3 regions of the Pseudomonas sp. GW823-FHT02C02 genome follow, and region 3 is predicted to be linked to each of the others. Evidence: predicted binding sites of a transcription regulator. Region 3 holds the regulator's gene; each other region holds the start of a gene.

What was found. The regulator sigma-54, encoded in region 3, starts transcription at its own class of promoters, with help from an activator protein. The targets are predictions, from matches to a motif close to ANTGGCATNNANNTTGCTNT.
Region 1: a site for sigma-54 is predicted at 3,238-3,257, ahead of glnK (P-II family nitrogen regulator). Genes of this name have one in related genera too.
Region 2: a site for sigma-54 is predicted at 1,151-1,170, ahead of glnA (glutamate--ammonia ligase). Genes of this name have one in related genera too.

Annotation. Positions count from the first base shown of each region.
Region 1 covers NZ_JBXAJV010000003.1:213,189-217,222, reverse strand. The annotation lists gene AC1ROI_RS06385 (HAD family hydrolase) at 1-58, shown strand, start outside; gene sutA (dormancy-specific transcriptional regulator SutA) at 254-577, opposite strand; gene AC1ROI_RS06375 (secondary thiamine-phosphate synthase enzyme YjbQ) at 679-1,104, opposite strand; gene AC1ROI_RS06370 (ammonium transporter) at 1,319-2,656, opposite strand; gene glnK (P-II family nitrogen regulator) at 2,694-3,032, opposite strand; gene AC1ROI_RS06360 (accessory factor UbiK family protein) at 3,450-3,710, shown strand.
Region 2 covers NZ_JBXAJV010000004.1:298,275-302,308, reverse strand. The annotation lists gene glnA (glutamate--ammonia ligase) at 1-1,054, opposite strand, end outside; gene thiI (tRNA uracil 4-sulfurtransferase ThiI) at 1,385-2,839, shown strand; gene typA (translational GTPase TypA) at 2,979-4,034, shown strand, end outside.
Region 3 covers NZ_JBXAJV010000005.1:63,858-67,891, reverse strand. The annotation lists gene lptB (LPS export ABC transporter ATP-binding protein) at 1-555, shown strand, start outside; gene AC1ROI_RS10280 (RNA polymerase factor sigma-54) at 740-2,233, shown strand; gene hpf (ribosome hibernation-promoting factor, HPF/YfiA family) at 2,308-2,616, shown strand; gene ptsN (PTS IIA-like nitrogen regulatory protein PtsN) at 2,629-3,093, shown strand; gene rapZ (RNase adapter RapZ) at 3,096-3,953, shown strand; gene AC1ROI_RS10260 (HPr family phosphocarrier protein) at 3,969-4,034, shown strand, end outside.

The DNA.
Region 1 (4,034 bases), on a different contig from region 3:
CAGTTTGACCGAATTACCGGCGTTGCTGGCTCGGTGGAATTCCCAGCACCAATCCTGAGATCACCGATATTCCCTTGTAGGAGTGAGCCTGCTCGCGATTGCGGTGTGACATTCAGCATTTATGTTGCCTGACACACCGCAATCGCGAGCAGGCTCACTCCTACAGGGGATCGCCGCAGGCCCAGAGCTTTTTACCGCCCATGAAAAAGCCCGCAGCGACGGCGGGCCTTTTCAGCAAGCCAATAGCAGACGCTTAGATAGGCCGGCTGCCGTACTTGTTGTCAGGCTTCTTGGGCGGATCGGCGACCACATTGGCCTCCACTTCCTGCACCTTGCCGCCCCGTGCCAGAAACTCTTCCATGGCCTTGGCCAGGGCGTCGCGTTCCTTGTTCTTGGCTTCGACGCTCGGCAGCTCGTCAACCGACACCGCAGCCTTGGCTTTGCCTTTGGCGGTCGGAACGGGCGTTTCACCGCCGTCGTCTTCAGCGACGTCTTCGGCCGCTGCTTCCAGACCTTCTTCGGTTTCGTCGTCGTCGCCTACTTCGAGGTCGTCGTTTTCCAGATCATCGTCGCTCATGTTCTACCTCATGACTTGCGAAAAGCAGATTAGTTATAGCCCAGCTTCACCGTCTGTCGACAGCCGCCGGAAAAATTCAATAACCGCTGGTGACCAGCGGTTCATGCCTCTTCACCGTGCACGGTGGCGAGGACTTTACGGGCACCGCCAAAATCACGGTGCTCGCCCAGATAAACACCTTGCCAGGTCCCCAGCGCCAGTCGGCCTGCCGAAATCGGCAAACTGAGCTGACAGCCAAGCACGCTGGCCTTGAAGTGCGCCGGGAGGTCGTCCAGGCCTTCGTCGTTATGCTCATAGCCGTCTGTTCCTTGTGGGATCAGACGATTGAAAAATCGTTCGAAGTCGCGACGTACCGCCGGATCGGCGTTCTCGTTGATGGTCAACGACGCCGAGGTATGCTGCAGCCACAAATGCAACAGACCGACCCGGCACGCCTTGAGTTCAGGCAGGCCGGCGAGTAACTCGTCCGTTACCAGATGAAAGCCCCGGGGCCGTGCCCGCAGGGTAATCAGAGTCTGTTGCCACATACAGTTCTCCGCACGTTCGGGGCGCATTCTAGCGCGCTCTGGGAAAAAACAAAGGCCCTAATATTCCTTCAATCATGTAAGCCATTGGCCGCAGAAAAACGCCCGTCGTAAACGCCACCAAACGTGTACGAAAAAACCTTTCAGCAGTCTCTTCACTGACAAACGCCAGACAAAAAAATGCCCGGCAAGCCGGGCAAGTTTTTTATGCGCGTGCTTACAAGTTGTAGCCGCGTTCGTTGTGGAGTGCCAGGTCGATGCCGACGGCCTCTTCTTCTTCCGTGATACGCAGACCCATGACAGCGTCCAGTACCTTGAGAATGATGTAGGTGACGATCGCGGTGTAGATCACCGTGAAGCCCACGCCTTTGCACTGAATCCAGACTTGAGCGGCGATGTCGGTGACGGTGCCGAAGCCACCCAGGGACGGTGCGGCGAACACACCGGTCAGGATCGCGCCGAGGATACCGCCGATGCCGTGCACACCGAAGGCGTCCAGGGAATCGTCATAACCGAGTTTGCGTTTCAGCGTGGTGGCGCAGAAGAAGCACACCACGCCCGCTGCCAGGCCGATGACCAGCGCGCCCATCGGGCCCACGGTGCCAGCGGCCGGGGTGATGGCGACCAGACCGGCCACAACACCCGAAGCGATACCCAGTGCACTTGGTTTGCCGTGAGTGATCCACTCGGCGAACATCCAGCCCAGTGCAGCGGCGGCGGTTGCGATCTGGGTCACCAGCATTGCCATACCGGCCGTGCCGTTGGCCGCAGCGGCGGAACCGGCGTTGAAACCGAACCAGCCGACCCACAGCATCGCGGCGCCCATCAGGGTGTAACCGAGGTTGTGCGGTGCCATCGGGGTGGTCGGGAAGCCTTTGCGCTTGCCGAGCACGATGCACGCAACCAGACCGGCCACACCGGCGTTGATGTGCACCACGGTGCCGCCCGCGAAGTCGAGCACACCCCAATCCCACATCAGGCCGCCGTTGCCGGACCAGACCATGTGCGCAATCGGTGCATAAACCAGGGTGAACCACACGCCCATGAAGATCAGCATGGCGGAGAACTTCATCCGCTCGGCGAAGGCACCGACGATCAGCGCAGGGGTGATGATGGCGAAGGTCATCTGGAAGGTGATGAACACCGCCTCAGGGAACAGCGCCGCAGGACCGGTCAGGCTCGACGGCGTGACACCGGCGAGGAATGCCTTGCCCATGCCACCGAAGAACGAGTTGAAATTGACGACGCCCTGCTCCATGCCGGTGGTGTCGAACGCGATGCTGTAGCCATAAATGACCCACAGAATGCTGATCAGACCGGTAATGGCGAAGCACTGCATCATCACGGAAAGAATGTTTTTGGAGCGAACCATGCCGCCGTAGAACAGGGCGAGGCCGGGAATGGTCATGAACAGCACGAGGGCTGTCGAGGTCATCATCCAGGCGGTATCGCCGGAGTTGAGGACTGGGGCCGCCACTTCGTCTGCCGCCATAGCCAGGCTGGGCATTACGAGGGACAACAGGGCTCCTAGCCCTGCGAATTTACGCAGAGTCATATTGTTTTCTCCTGGGGCGTTGGGTTTGTGGCGGCGTTTAAATCGCGTCGGTATCGGTTTCGCCGGTACGGATGCGAATCGCCTGTTCCAGATTGACCACGAAGATCTTGCCGTCACCGATCTTGCCGGTGTTGGCGGCCTTGGTTATCGCCTCGATAACCCGGTCCAGATCCTTGTCGTCAATGGCGACATCGATCTTTACCTTAGGCAGGAAATCGACCACGTATTCCGCGCCGCGATACAGCTCGGTGTGACCCTTCTGCCGACCGAAGCCTTTGACTTCAGTAACGGTAATGCCCTGCACGCCGATCTCGGACAGCGACTCGCGCACGTCGTCCAGTTTGAACGGCTTGATGATGGCAGTGACTAGCTTCATGAAAACTCTCTCCCGAATTGGTGGACTTGCCCCAGGAAAACAAACCCGACTCAAGTCTAAGCGCAGTGCCTGGCTTTGTAACGCATCGTCGACCTTACCTGCCCGTCCGACGCCAGCTAACCGCTCCTCACGAAACAACTCCCCGTTTCGCTTGGCGCACTGCATTCGTCACAGCGACTGCATCAGTGCATGGGTTACGACTGACTAAGCAGAAAGCTTGCCATCTCGCCAAAACCCACTGAATTCAACCCCTTGACCGCCGCCAACAGCCCCTTTCCTCAATCGGCCCCACGGATACGCACAACAACAGTGCGCAGCCGTCTGTCCACATGCGCGAAAAGCGTGCATCCCTGCTGACGGAATTGACTATAGACACTGCGTGATACACTGCCCGCCATTGTTGACAGGACATTTCCCATGCTCGCACCCAAAGATTTCCTCGACGCCCTGAGCGGCACCGCCTCCCGCCTCTTCAGCGGCGAAACCCCATTGCCGAAAAGCGAAATCGAAAGCCAGTTCAAGGCGTTGTTGCAGAGCGGCTTCAGCAAGCTGGACCTGGTGAGCCGGGAAGAGTTTGATAGCCAGATGGTTGTGCTGGCGCGGACCCGGGCACGGCTGGAAAGCCTCGAAGCGAAGGTTGCGGAGCTGGAAGCGAAGCTGAATCCGCCTGCCGAGTAACCCTGCTGACAACGCAACCCCCTGTGGGAGCGAGCCTGCTCGCGAATAGAGTCACCTCGGTCTACCAGCCTTCCCACACTGGCCAGACCAACCCTGTAGGACCTGCCAAAGGCTGCAATCTTCTGATCTGCCGCCCCGCCACCATCTCGGCAACGTCCTACAAAGATCACCACCGCCGTCCGATAGCGCCGTGAAGCCCAGGCTCCTAAGCTCATTCTCAGCTGAATATTCAGCACTGGGTTTGGCGACCTGGAAGCTTAAGGCGTACGACGACCATCTCTCGAGTCATGGCGGCTGTGCGTGGGAGACCTTCGGGTCTGCCGG
Region 2 (4,034 bases), on a different contig from region 3:
GAGGGCTGGACACGTAAGGAATACGGATCGAAGCGGAACGGTTACGAGCCGAGTAGGCCAGCATTACCGGCGCTTCGAAACCTGGGACCAGACGCTTGTAGGAGTTGGTCGACGGGTTGGTGAAGCCGTTCAGGGCCTTACCGTGCTTGATGATGCCGCCGATGAAGTACAGGGCGGTGTCGGACAGGCCGGCATAGCCTTCGCCAGCGAAGGTGTTCTTGCCATCTTTGGCGATGGACAGGTGAACGTGCATACCCGAACCGTTATCGCCGTACAGCGGCTTAGGCATGAAGGTCGCGGTGCGGCCGTAGGCATCAGCCACGTTGTGTACGCAGTACTTCAGGGTCTGAACTTCGTCAGCCTTGGCCACCAGGGTGTTGAACTTCACACCGATTTCGTTCTGGCCGGCAGTGGCCACTTCGTGGTGGTGAACTTCGATAACCAGGCCCATCTCTTCCATGGCGTTGCACATGGAGGTACGGATTTCGTGGTCGTGGTCGAACGGCGGAACCGGGAAGTAGCCGCCTTTGACGCCTGGGCGGTGGCCTTTGTTGCCGCCTTCCACGTCCTGGTCGGACATCCACGAACCTTGTTCGGAGTAGATCTTGAACATCGAACCGGAGATGTCGGACTTGAACTTCACTTCGTCGAAGATGAAGAATTCTGGCTCTGGACCTACGAATACGGTGTCGCCGATACCGGTCGACTTCAGGTATTCCTCGGCACGCTTGGCGATCGCACGTGGGTCACGGTCGTAGCCTTGCATGGTCGAAGGCTCGATCACGTCGCAAACCAGGATCAGGGTCGGCTCTTCGGTGAACGGGTCGAGAACGGCAGTGCTGTCGTCCGGCATCAGGATCATGTCGGAGGCTTCGATGCCTTTCCAGCCAGCGATGGAGGAACCGTCGAACATTTTGCCTTCTTCGAAGAAAGCTTCATCCAGCGCGTCGCGAGCCGGCATGGTCACGTGGTGCTGAGTGCCTTTGGTGTCCGTGAAGCGCAGATCAATCCACTTGACGTCATGATCTTTGATGAGTTGAACCGACTTCGACATAGTGTCCTCCGGGTGGCTTCGGGCTTAGTAGTGGATGCCCTTAGAATGTGGGTGATGCCGGCGCGAATACTCTGCCAAGGCAACCTGCCTCACAAGGGAGCAAATTGCATGCCAGTGCCCCAGCATGGGTTTTTTGCCCCAATATCACGCTTATAAAGGCACAAAGCGTCTGTAGGCGGAAAATCTCGCCCTACAATGTAGCGTTAAAATCATCAAATGACCTGTTTTGGTGCGCGCAAAACCTTCTGCACATTAACTGGTTAAACCTTGAGCAATTTCCGCTATAATCCGCGCCCCCCTTTTTCGGCTGGGCCTGCGCGCGCTGTTTTCATGAAATTAATCGTAAAAGTCTTCCCCGAGATCACCATCAAGAGCCGCCCGGTACGGATGCGTTTCATCCGCCAGTTGGCCAAAAATATCCGTACCGTGCTCCGCGACCTGGACCCGGCTGTGGTGGTGAACGGTGTGTGGGACAATCTCGAGCTGGAAACCCGCGTCAGCGAGCCCAAGGCCCTGAAGGAGATGACCGAGCGCCTGAGCTGCATGCCGGGCATCGCGCATTTCCTGCAAGTCGACGAATACCCGCTGGGCGACTTCGACGACATCGTCGCCAAGTGCAAGCAGCACTTCGGTGATGCGCTGGCCGGGAAGATCTTTTCGGTGCGCTGCAAGCGTGCCGGCAAGCACGAATTCAGTTCGATGGACGTCGAGAAATACGTCGGCAGCCAACTGCGTCGTCAGTGCGGCGCCGCGGGAATCTCGCTGAAAGAGCCGGAAATCGAAGTCCGCCTCGAAATTCGCGACAAACGGTTGTTCGTGATCCACAGCCAGCACAACAGCATCGGCGGATATCCGCTGGGCGCCCTGGAACAGACGCTTGTGCTGATGTCAGGTGGGTTCGATTCCACGGTGGCTGCGTACCAGATCATGCGCCGCGGCCTGATGAGCCATTTCTGCTTCTTTAATCTGGGCGGGCGGGCCCATGAACTGGGCGTCATGGAAGTCGCGCACTTCATCTGGAAGAAGTACGGCAGCTCCCAACGCGTGTTATTTGTGAGTGTGCCATTCGAGGAAGTACTGGGAGAAATTCTCGGGAAAGTCGATAACAGTCATATGGGTGTAGTTTTGAAGCGTATGATGTTGCGCGCTGCTTCCCGTATTGCCGATCGGCTGGACATCGAAGCGCTGGTTACCGGCGAGGCGATTTCCCAGGTGTCGAGCCAGACACTGCCGAACCTGTCCGTGATCGACTGCGTGACCGACAAGCTGGTCTTGCGTCCGCTGATCGCCAGTCACAAGCAGGACATCATCGACCTGGCCAACGAAATCGGTACTGCCGACTTCGCCAAGCACATGCCGGAATATTGCGGGGTCATCTCGGTGAACCCCAAGACCCACGCCAAGCGTCCGCGCGTGGAGTACGAAGAACAACAGTTCGACATGGCAGTACTTGAGCGTGCGCTCGAGAACGCCAAACTGGTGCCGATCGATCGCGTGATCGACGAATTGGGCCAGGACTTGCAGATCGAAGAAGTCAGCGAAGCGTTGGCTGGTCAGATCGTCATCGACATCCGTCACCCGGATGCCGCTGAAGACGACCCGCTGGGCCTTGCTGGCATTGAGGTACAAACGATGCCGTTTTATGCATTGAACGCTCGTTTCAAGGAACTGGACCCTACTCGCCAGTACCTGCTGTATTGCGACAAAGGCGTGATGAGTCGCCTGCATGCCCACCATTTGCTCAGTGAGGGGCATGCCAATGTGCGCGTTTATCGACCGAGCTAAGTGCCCGGGGCTGTTTGCCTGTGGCCTGCGTCACCGGCCCCCCGACGCCGCCGTCAAGCTGTAACGGCTTTGCCGGACTCTACTGTTAATCGCTGCCAAGACTTGTCAGCACACCGAATCCTCTGATCGAGATACACAAGTGATCGAAAATCTACGCAACATCGCCATCATTGCTCACGTTGACCATGGTAAGACCACCCTGGTAGACAAACTCTTGCGTCAATCCGGCACCCTGGAGCGCAACGAGCTCAACGACGAGCGCGTGATGGACTCCAACGACCAGGAGAAAGAACGCGGTATTACCATTCTGGCGAAAAACACCGCCATCAACTGGAACGGCTACCACATCAACATCGTGGACACCCCGGGCCACGCCGACTTCGGCGGCGAAGTTGAACGCGTAATGTCGATGGTTGACTCCGTTCTGCTGCTGGTTGACGCTCAAGACGGCCCTATGCCGCAAACCCGTTTCGTGACCAAGAAGGCTTTCGAAGCCGGCCTGCGTCCAATCGTGGTGATCAACAAGGTTGACCGTCCAGGCGCGCGTCCGGACTGGGTTCTGGACCAGATCTTCGACCTGTTCGACAACCTCGGTGCTACCGAAGAACAGCTGGACTTCAAAGTCGTCTACGCCTCGGCCCTGAACGGCATTGCCGGTCTGGAACACACCGACATGGCTGAAGACATGACCCCGCTGTACCAGTCGATCGTCGACAACGTACCTGCGCCGAAAGTCGACCGTGAAGGTCCGTTCCAGATGCAGATCTCCGCTCTGGACTACAACAGCTTCCTGGGTGTTATCGGCGTTGGCCGTATCGCTCGTGGCCGCATCAAGCCGAACACTCCGGTTGTTGCTATCGACGCCGACGGCAAGAAGCGTAACGGTCGTATCCTGAAGCTGATGGGTCACCACGGTCTGCACCGTATCGACGTTGAAGAAGCAGCTGCCGGCGACATCGTCTGCATCAGCGGCTTCGACCAGCTGTTCATCTCCGACACTCTGTGCGACCCACTGAACGTCGAAGCGATGAAGCCGCTGACCGTTGACGAACCAACCGTTTCCATGACCTTCCAGGTAAACGACTCGCCTTTCTGCGGTAAAGAAGGCAAGTTCGTGACGTCCCGTAACATCAAGGAACGTCTGGACAAGGAACTGCTCTACAACGTTGCCCTGCGCGTTGAAGAAGGCGACACC
Region 3 (4,034 bases):
GGTCGCGTGCTGATCGACGACCTGGACGTCAGCCACCAGCCAATGCATGGTCGTGCGAAGGCCGGTATCGGCTATCTTCCGCAAGAAGCGTCGATCTTCCGTAAACTCTCGGTCGCCGATAACATCATGGCCATCCTCGAGACCCGCAAGGAACTCGACAAGGCCGAGCGTCGCAAGGAACTGGAAAGCCTGCTGCAGGAATTCCACATCAGCCACATCCGCGACAACCTAGGCATGAGCCTGTCCGGTGGTGAACGTCGTCGGGTGGAAATCGCCCGGGCACTGGCCACCAACCCGAAATTCATCCTCCTCGACGAACCATTCGCCGGTGTGGACCCTATTTCGGTGGGCGACATCAAGCAGATCATCTACCACCTCAAGGCCAAAGGCATTGGCGTGCTGATCACTGACCACAACGTCCGTGAAACCCTGGATATCTGCGAAACCGCCTACATCGTCAACGATGGTCAACTGATCGCCGAAGGTGACTCCGCCACCATCCTGGCCAACGAACTGGTCAAGGAAGTGTATCTGGGCCATGAATTCCGCCTTTAAGCAGTAAGGTGTCTGGCTGATTGTCCGAGCGCTCGTCGCGATAAAAAATCAATACTTTTTTATTGTTACAGCGCTCTAGGCAAACGCTGCAGTTTCGGGCATATAATTTGCTTATGTTTGGCGCTCCGGCGCCCTGTAGTGGATGGCGCATGTGCGCCGGCGAATAAGGTGTTAAGCCCCTGCCATGAAACCATCGCTAGTCTTGAGAATGGGCCAGCAGCTGACGATGACACCGCAGCTGCAACAGGCCATCCGCCTGCTCCAATTGTCGACCCTGGACCTGCAACAGGAAATCCAGGAGGCCCTGGAGTCCAATCCGATGCTCGAACGCCAGGAAGAAGGCGACGACTTCGATAACGCCGACCCCTTGGCCGACAAAGCCGAACAGCTCCCCAACGCCGACATTTCGGAACCCTCCTACCAGGAAACCGCCCCGACGGTGGATAACCTCGAGGAAGGCGACTGGAACGAGCGCATTCCCAACGAGCTGCCCGTTGATACCGCGTGGGAAGACGTCTACCAGACCAGTGCCAGCAGCTTGCCGAGCAACGATGACGACGAGTGGGATTTCACCACCCGCACATCGGCCGGCGAAAGCCTGCAAAGCCATTTGTTGTGGCAACTGAACCTGGCACCGATGTCCGACACCGATCGTCTGATCGCCGTGACCCTGATCGACTGCATCAACAATCAGGGCTACCTGGACGAAACCCTCGAGGAAATTCTCGAGGCCTTCGATCCGGAACTGGACATCGAACTGGACGAAATCGAAGCCGTCCTGCACCGCATCCAGCAATTCGAACCGGCCGGCATTGGCGCCCGCAACCTGGGCGAATGCCTGCTGCTGCAATTGCGCCAACTGCCAGCCAAGACGCCTTGGCTGGCCGAAGCGAAACGCCTGGTCACCGACTACATCGACCTGCTCGGCAGCCGCGATTACAGCCAGCTCATGCGTCGCATGAAGCTCAAGGAAGATGAACTGCGCCAGGTCATCGAGCTGGTGCAGAGCCTCAACCCGCGCCCGGGCTCGCAGATCGAGTCCAGTGAAGCCGAATATGTTGTCCCTGACGTGATCGTGCGCAAGGACAATGAGCGCTGGCTGGTCGAGCTGAACCAGGAATCGGTGCCACGGCTGCGGGTCAACGCCCAATACGCCGGTTTTGTGCGCCGCGCCGACACCAGCGCCGACAACACCTTCATGCGCAATCAGTTGCAAGAGGCCCGCTGGTTCATCAAGAGCCTGCAAAGCCGCAACGAAACCCTGATGAAAGTAGCCACTCAGATCGTCGAGCATCAGCGCGGCTTTCTTGAATACGGCGACGAAGCGATGAAGCCGCTGGTCCTGCATGACATCGCCGAAGCGGTGGGGATGCACGAGTCGACGATTTCACGGGTCACCACGCAAAAATTCATGCATACCCCTCGGGGCATATATGAACTGAAATACTTTTTCTCCAGCCACGTCAGCACCTCCGAAGGCGGTGAATGCTCGTCCACAGCGATCCGCGCGATCATCAAAAAACTGGTTGCCGCGGAAAATCAGAAAAAGCCGTTGAGTGACAGCAAGATCGCTGGTTTACTGGAGGCACAAGGCATTCAGGTGGCTCGCCGCACCGTCGCCAAGTACCGCGAATCCCTCGGGATCGCGCCTTCGAGCGAACGCAAGCGGTTGATGTAGAGCCACGCCACAGCGTTCCAGTGGCAGGCATTTCTGCCTGCCGCTTTATGCACTGGCAACGAAGGAGAAGCTGTATGCAAGTCAACATCAGTGGACACCAACTGGAAGTGACCGAACCTCTTCGCACCTACATCGGCGAAAAACTCGAACGATTAGAGAGGCATTTCGACAAGATCACCAACGTGCAGGTCACGATGACGGTCGAAAAGCTCAAGCAGAAAATCGAAGCCACGCTGCATATTCCCGGCAATGAAGTGGTCGCAAACGCGGAGCATACCGATATGTACGCGGCGATCGACGCACTGACCGACAAGCTGGATAAACAACTCAAAAAGCATAAGGAAAAGACCCAAAGCCTCCTCCAGGGCGCGACCGGTCGTTAACACTCCCAACCCATGATCCGACTTGAAAGCATCCTGACCCCCGGCCGTTCCCTCGTGAACGTGCCGGGCGGCAGTAAAAAGAAAGCCCTCGAGCAAATTGCCAACCTTATCCACAAAGAAGTGCCGGATCTGGAGATGCAAGATGTCTTCGAGGCTCTGATTGCCCGTGAAAAACTCGGCTCAACCGGTTTTGGCAACGGCATCGCCATTCCCCACTGCCGCCTGAAGGGCTGCACCTTGCCCATCAGCGCCCTGATGCACCTTGATGCACCCATTGATTTCGACGCCATCGACGGCGCCCCGGTTGACCTGCTGTTCGTTCTGCTGGTCCCGGAAGCCGCTACCGATGCGCACCTGGAGTTACTGCGCCAGATCGCCAGCATGCTCGACCGCAAGGAAGTGCGCGAAAAACTGCGCAGCGCCCCGAGCAATGAAGCCTTGTATCAGGTTGTCCTGGACGAGCAAAACGGTCATTAACCATGCGCTTGATCATCGTCAGTGGCCGATCCGGCTCAGGTAAAAGTACCGCACTCGATGTTCTCGAGGACAACGGCTACTACTGCATCGACAACCTGCCCGCCGGATTGCTGCCGGAACTGGCCGAGCGCGCGCTGATTCATACCGAGCTGGCACAACCGCTGGTCGCGGTATCCATCGATGCTCGCAACCTGCCGAGTCACCTGTCGCGGTTTCCGGAATTGCTTGAAGAAGTCCGCAGCCGGCATATCAAGTGTGATGTGCTGTACCTGGACGCCGACGAAGAAACGTTGCTCAAACGCTTCTCGGAAACCCGCCGCCGCCACCCGCTGAGCAACGCCAATCGCTCGCTGGCCGAGGCAATTCAGGACGAAAGTGCCCTGCTGGGTCCGATCGCCGATCTGGCGGACCTCAAGGTGAATACCACCAACCTGAACCTGTATCAGCTGCGCGATACCATCAAGCTGCGTCTGCTGAACCAGCCGGAAGCGGGCACGGCGTTCCTGGTGGAGTCTTTCGGGTTCAAGCGGGGCATGCCGGTTGATGCAGACCTGGTGTTCGACGTGCGCTGCCTGCCCAACCCTTACTGGAAGCCGGAATTGCGCGACCAATCCGGGCTTGATCAACCGGTGGCCGAATACCTGGCGGCACAACCGGACGTCGAAGAGATGTTCCAGGACATCTCCACGTACCTGCTCAAGTGGTTGCCGCGCTTTGCCGCCAGCAACCGCGCTTATGTCACCATCGCCATTGGCTGCACCGGCGGGCACCACCGCTCCGTCTACCTGACCGAACGTCTGGGCCAGGTCCTGCAACAATCCCTGAAGAACGTCCAGGTTCGCCACCGCGACCTCAGCTAAAGGATTCACATCGCGATGCCTGCTCGGGAAATTGAAATCATCAACAAGCTGGGCCTTCATGCCCGCGCTTCGGCAAAATTC